2 regions of the Paenibacillus thailandensis genome follow, and region 1 is predicted to be linked to the other one. Evidence: riboswitches for the same ligand, from Rfam matches in the RefSeq annotation. Region 1 holds a riboswitch; the other holds the start of a gene.
The links. A riboswitch is a leader RNA that binds a small molecule or an ion and turns the genes downstream of it on or off. The one in region 1 is predicted to bind cyclic di-AMP.

Region 1 (3,408 bases):
CCGACCGGACACTAAAAAAGGCGAAAAAGAAGAAAAAACGCCGATCCTGCTCCTGGACGAACAAGACCATTTGAACGAAATTTCGCGTAAATCGGACATCGTGCGCTCGATAACCGGGCTTCACCAAGGGCAATATCATCTGTATTACCCGGAGGAGCCGCTTCTGAGGGCTGCCGGCCGGCTGCCGGCAGGCATTCGGGAATTGTTCAAATTGGACGCCCGTCAAGCGGAAAGATTTTAATAACCGCTTATGCAGCCTCACCCGGGAAACCAATCATTTCCCGTGTAGTTATTAAGGAAAAACAACTATATATAGGAAGATCATACAGGAGGAAACAACAATATGTTATTTGACACGCATGCCCATCTCGACTCTTCAAAATTCGACAACGATCGCAGCGAAGTCATTAAACGGGCACGCGAAGCGGGCGTCGAGCTGATCGTGAACATCGGCTTTAACCGCGAGACGATTCCGTCGACGATCGCTTTGGCCGAACAATACGATTTCATCTACGCGGCCGTCGGCTGGCATCCGGTCGATACGATCGATATGCAGCCGGGGGACTTGGAATGGATCGAGCGGTTGTCCGCGCATCCGAAAGTTGTCGCGATCGGTGAAATCGGGCTGGATTATCATTGGGATACGTCGCCGAAGGAGCTGCAGCAGCAAAAGTTCAGAGAGCAGATTGCGCTGGCGAAAAAAGTCAAAAAACCGATCGTCATCCATAACCGCGACGCCCATGAAGACGTGGTCCGCATCCTGAAAGAGGAGCACGCCTCCGAAGTCGGCGGAATCATGCACTGCTTCTCCGGGAGCTGGGAGACGGCCAAGCTGTGCCTCGACATGAATTTTTATATTTCATTTGGCGGACCGGTAACGTTCAAGAACGCCCGGGTTCCGAAAGAGGTGCTTGCCAAGGTGCCGCTTGACCGGTTGTTGATCGAAACGGATTGCCCGTATTTGGCCCCTCATCCATTTAGAGGAAAGAGAAATGAGACTTCCTATGTCGCTCTTGTGGCCGAGGCAGCGGCCGAAATTACCGGCAAAACGGTGGAGGAAATCGGCCGGATTACGACTGAAAATGGAAAAAAATGTTTCAGACTATTGTGAAAAACGCTCAAAAAAGAAGCAGGAATGTGAAAGGGAGCGAAAAAACTAATTTTTGTCGCTTAAATCGCTCATATTTTCTGGAAATATCCGAATAAATCGCTTATAGCGACTTTTAAAGCTTCTTTACAATCGGCATCGGATGAAGGTATGATTCATTTCAGAACTTAAAAATGATTTGTATCGGATTTCCAGTAACGCTTAATCTCCGAACGGAGAACGGGGGAACCAGGCGATAAGCGATCGGCTGTCACGGAGCGAGGCAGACGCTTAGAGTCATTGATTTCATCTTGGGGTGAATTTCGCCAAGGCCGCCATGAGCGGCTGACCGCGAATAGGGCAGCTCTCTTGCCCAAACCCGACAGCTAACCTCGTAAGCGCAATAGAGAGCGATCAACCTCGTGCATCCATTTTCCATGTGTTTTTTCGGGAAGCCACGAAACAGATCCTCTGTCGAAGGCTTCTTTTTATTTTGAAGCCGGGAGGGCCGGGCTGTCGGCAGGCGACGCTGCCGGGCGGCAATGGATGAGAAGAGAATACTGGATATGCGTGCTGCCGCACGCCATATTTCAATAGTCGCGCTAATGAATCATGCGTAACACTAGCGGCGGGACTATGAAGGAGGACCGAAGAAATGGGCGACGTAAGACACACCCATGGGCAACGATCATCCAGCATGTCTTTCGCATGGCGATGGAAGCATGAAAACTTTCGTTTGATTTTATTGAGTGCCATTATCTCGATCGCTATGACTTTCATGTTTTTGGTATTGTTGTACGGAACGACTGAAAAAAGCGTATCCCTGGTAGTAAACGGGCAGGAGACGGTCGTCAAGACCAAGAAGTGGGCTCTGCAAGACCTGCTGGAGGAAAAGTCCATCACGATAGGCCCGTATGACGAGGTGTCCGTTCCGCTGAATGCCGGCATTAAGGACGGAGACCGGATCGAAATCAATCATGCGGTGAAGCTTACCGTGAAGGCGGACGGAAAGCTGCAGACGTTATACACAACGAAGGAAACAGTGGGCGAAGCGATTGACGAATTAAATATTAAGATTCGCGAATCCGACAAGGTCACGCCGGCGCTTACGGCTCCGTTAACCGGAGTTTCGAGCGTGACGGTGGTCCGGGTCGACACCCATGTGTCGCAAGCGGAGCGAAGCGTGCCGTTTACGATTATCAAGAAAGAAGACCCTACGCTGGAGAAGGGCAAAGAGAAGCTGGTGCAAAGCGGCCAGGAAGGCGTCGTCGTCGAGCAGATCGAAAAGGTCTACGAAGACGGCCAGCTCGTTTCCAAAAAAATTGTCAGCAAAGTGGTCGAGCAACCCGCAGTCAACAAGATCGTAGCGGTCGGCACCAAAAAAACGACCCCTAACGTCACCACGCTCGCCGCAACGTCCGTTACGAAGGGCGGCGTGACGTTCAAGCCGAAAAAAGTGCTGAACAACGTAACGTTGACCGCGTATACGGCCGATACGGAGTCGACCGGCAAAGACGAAAGCCATCCGCAATACGGCATTACGGCATCCGGCACGAAGGTGGAAGAAGGCCGGACCATCGCGGTAGATCCGGATGTCATTCCGCTTGGCTGGTGGGTCTATATCGAGGGAATCGGTTTCCGCAGAGCGGAGGATACCGGTGGCGCCATTACGGGCAACAAAATCGACATTTATTTCGACAGCTCTTCCTATGCGGTCAAATTCGGGAAAAAGAAGGGTTACACCGTCTATGTGCTTGGCCCGACGAAACCTTCGGCCAGCTAAGAAGAAGCCGTATTTATTAAACGACAACAGTTCGTTGAGTGTTGCAATGTAATTATGATTTAAATTATGCCATGATAAGAAGAGGCAATGCCTCTTCTTTTTGTATTGCTGCGAAGAAAGGATGAACCGGGTGATTAAAGAAGTGATTGTCGTAGAGGGCAAGGACGACACGGCCGCCATTAAGCGCGCCGTGGAAGCGGACACGATCGAAACGAACGGTTCGGCGATCGGAGAGGACGTGCTGCGCCGGATCAAGCTTGCGCAGGAGAGACGGGGCGTTATTTTGTTCACCGATCCCGATCACGCCGGCGAGAGGATCCGCAAAATCGTCGCGCAGCGCGTGCCGGGCTGCAAGCATGCCTTTCTGCCGCAGGAGAAAGCGGAGCATAAAGGGGATATCGGCATCGAGAACGCATCGCCGGAATCGATCCGCGAAGCGCTTGCCCATGTGCGGACCGAAGCGGCTCCCGGGGAAAAAAGCGAAATTACTTGGGAAGACTTAATGGATGCCGGCCTTATCGTCCATCCGGAAGCCGCC
Region 2 (3,408 bases), on a different contig from region 1:
ACGAGAAGCAGTATTAGCCCGACGACAACCGCAAGCTGCAAAATATCCATGTCTTAGCCTCCTGAAAGTTTTGTGGAGAGCGCCGCTTCCATGAAAATTTCTTCGCAACAAAATCTTGCTTCGGAAGCATCCGCTAAAATTTTTCGGGATGAAGCAGAGCATAGACGAGATAAATAAATACCAGCACCGTTACGACAGACACGATGATCACGGCCGATCCTCTCCCTCATCCCGAATGACCTTGCCGCACCAATACGCAAACAGGATGCATATTCCGAAGCATACGGCCAGCGTTAACACCATATATAAATCCATCATGGCTTTCCCTCCATCCAAACAGATTGCGGACACAAAAAAAGAAGCCTTGGGAGCAGAGGAACGTCTCCCGCGGCTTCTGCTTGACGGCAGCGCGAATCAAACTTCGCCCATGACGAAGCCGACCCCCGCCGCCTGCTGGAACGGCGCGCGTTATAGTTGCCTCTCCCGAGTACGCTTGCGAGGTTAGCTGACGGATTCGGGCGCGGAAGTCGCCCTACGCAACAAGCTTGTTTTGGAAGCTTTGTTTTGCGATTCACCCCATGGATAGGCGTTAAGCCGTTATGCAGCCGTCTGCCTATCCGATTGGTTCCCCCGCTTTTGCCGCACGGGCAAAATTAAGCGATAAAGGATTGTTTGTCATGAAATGTCGATGCCAAGATGCAAAAAGGCCACAGAGGCCTTATGACCCCTGTGACCCGTCTAAAACGTCACAAGCTTCATCATCCTCTCCCGATCGACGCTTACGAGGTTAGCTGACGGATTCGGGCGGTGAGAGTCGCCCTACGTTAGACGGAATCCATGGCTTCCGTCTAACGATTCACCCCTGCCGCACTCGGCTGTCCGACTCTCACATCGGCGCCGGCCCGGCGTTCCGCACCGTCAAGCGATTCACGCTTGCTGGGCGGTTGGTTCCCCCGTTTTCCGCATATCGCGGAAACTCAGCGATTGGAAAATGTTATCGTCTTGCATGAATCGAATCATACTCCTGCTTTCTGATGCTGTAAAGAACGCGTACGCCCCGCTGTGGATTAAAACAGCCTCCCTCCGTTCCGCTTAATCGCTTTCATTTTTATCAAGCTTCATTATTCTCCCTATTTCGCGTTATGTCTCTCTCTTACGGTATTTGTGCCGGCCGCTTATCTGTCTTTTAAGTATCGGGCATCGACCCAACTGCAAGCGCAGCCGAATAAGGATAAGCATCGATGAATATCGTGAAGAGATAACGAAGTTTTGCAGCGAAAATCGAAGAATTCGGGAAATTCCGGTCAATGTAATGCATATACAGAATAATGAACCATTTACAAAGCCGCGATTGGGGTTTAATATAAACGGCAAACGACCAAACTGCGCTGAATTTTTCGGATAACGAAAAAGCGGGGGAACCACAAGAAGCTTCTGTCGTGCTTAGGCGGATACAGAAGTTTCGTTAGAAGGCAACGGGTATTGCCTTTGGGGTGAATCGCTTGGCATTAGCCAGGCATAGGGCGTCTCTCTAGCCCGAATCCGACAGCTAACCTCGTAAGCGAACGAAGGAGAGAAGAAATATGTTTTTACCGGCGGAATCCCTTATTGAACGTCTGCCCGGCGCTTTGACGGCAGATTTGCCGTTCGCGGCGGAGCTTCGCATGAAACGGATCGAATTGTTTGTCATTCCGGCGATCGGCGTCGATATGCCCGGCTACCGCGTTTGCATGCGTTTGACAACGGCGTACGGGTACGGTTGGAGCGAAACGTTTATCGAGAAGAAGGAGAAGCCTTCGGATTGGGTTCAGTGGAGCAGCAACCTCGTTCATTGCATAAACGGCGGGGAGGAATGGGACGAAACGGCTCATCCGCTGGACCAAAGGCTGCGGCAAATGCTTCACGCCGCCGCGGAAAGCGTCGGCGCCGGCTTCAGCGCGGCCGCTGCGAGCGAGACTGACGGCGGGAACGACAGCCCCGCCTTCGCGGAAACGGCAAGCTTGGTCGAGGCGTCCTCCGCGGCTTCGACAGATTCCCCGGCAGCGGTGCGCTCCGGCAAGCTTGGGGAGAGCAGCGCATTGAACGAGACCGGTTCCGCGGAAGCCCGCGCCGGATACATTCCATCCGTCCTTCAGGACGACCCGGTCTCCGGCGCTTATCGTCTAGCCGGCGTTCGGCCAGCCATCCCGATCGACGCCAAGCGCGAGCAGGCACTGAGCAGGCAAACGGAGGACCTCGCCTTATTGGCTCGCTCCGAATGCTACATTTCGCTTTTTTAATTGTTAAGCGTCAACAATAAACGTTCCGTGCCGGAAGGTCGCCTTGTTGCTATAATCGAGATATCGGGACTTGCTCGGTCATTCGGGTTACGTACAATACATCATCGAACAGCGGCGCAAGGCGGGGCTCCCCGAGCTCGAAGGGGTCGACGAAGCCTGGCCGTGAGACGGTTTGCGGGCCACCGGTTCCGCTCGCCGTCATGCCCGAACCCACGTTCCTTTCCTACTGCGAAAGCCTCGGATGATAAACTGCCGATCGTACAGAACTGCCCGGACGAAATCGCCCTTCGGGTGACTTAGCATGCTAGCCGGCGGTTTCATGGCGGACCGTGCAGTCCGCCGTGAAAGCCGCTTTCGGCTGCTCGCGCTTCACGCCTCTTCCTTGTCCCGCGGCAGCCTCAAATCTTCCGTAAACCATATGCCGCCCGTCATGCCGCTCAGCACAATGGCGGTCGTCGCCGCGGAAGATGCAAGCATAAACATGATTAAAATCTGGTAACGGACCGCCTCGATCGGGTCCGCGCCCGCCACGATCATTCCCGTCATCATCCCCGGCAGCTGGACAAGCCCTACCGTCTTCATGCTGTCCAGCGTCGGAATGAGGCTGCTGCGGACGGAACGCTTGGCGGAAAGCTTGATCGCCTGCTGAGCGGACGCACCAAGCGCGAGCAGCGCCTCGATTTCGCCGCGCGAAGCTTCCAGCTCCCGCTTCATCCGGTTCAAATACAAACCGCATACAACCATGGAGCTGCCCACGATGATGCCGCTGATCGAGATAATGTATTGAGCCGTCGGCTCGATGATCCGAAGCCCCAGCAGCAAAGCCATCGCGACCGCTTCCGTAAACAGCAGCGACATGGCGATGCGAATACGCAGCCCTTTGATCCCCTTTGCTTTGCCGGCGGCGTTCCAAGCCGCAACGGTAATCATGAGCAGCACGATAAGCACGATAAACAAAGGCTGCTCCGCATCAAATACGAAATGGAGCACATAGCCGATAAAGAGCAGCTGCACGGCGGTCCGCACCGTTCCGACGACGATATCTTTTTCGAGCCCGAGCTTTTTTCGGATCGATAAAACAACCGTAACCGCAACGAAAGCGAGCGTGCAAATCAGCGCAACATTGGAC

Region 2: another riboswitch for cyclic di-AMP. It lies ahead of ACFSW5_RS03460 (hypothetical protein); the one in region 1 lies ahead of ACFSW5_RS20305 (ubiquitin-like domain-containing protein).

What each region holds. Positions count from the first base shown of each region.
Region 1 is NZ_JBHUMY010000030.1:64,428-67,835, reverse strand. Features, by position in the region: gene ACFSW5_RS20315 (HD domain-containing protein) at 1-241, shown strand, start outside; gene ACFSW5_RS20310 (TatD family hydrolase) at 344-1,111, shown strand; cyclic di-AMP (ydaO/yuaA leader) riboswitch at 1,297-1,503, shown strand; gene ACFSW5_RS20305 (ubiquitin-like domain-containing protein) at 1,743-2,870, shown strand; gene rnmV (ribonuclease M5) at 3,001-3,408, shown strand, end outside.
Region 2 is NZ_JBHUMY010000002.1:15,080-18,487, forward strand. Features, by position in the region: gene kdpA (potassium-transporting ATPase subunit KdpA) at 1-50, opposite strand, end outside; gene kdpF (K(+)-transporting ATPase subunit F) at 134-211, opposite strand; cyclic di-AMP (ydaO/yuaA leader) riboswitch at 476-670, opposite strand; cyclic di-AMP (ydaO/yuaA leader) riboswitch at 761-993, opposite strand; cyclic di-AMP (ydaO/yuaA leader) riboswitch at 1,377-1,579, shown strand; gene ACFSW5_RS03460 (hypothetical protein) at 1,584-2,279, shown strand; gene ACFSW5_RS03465 (ABC transporter permease) at 2,649-3,408, opposite strand, start outside.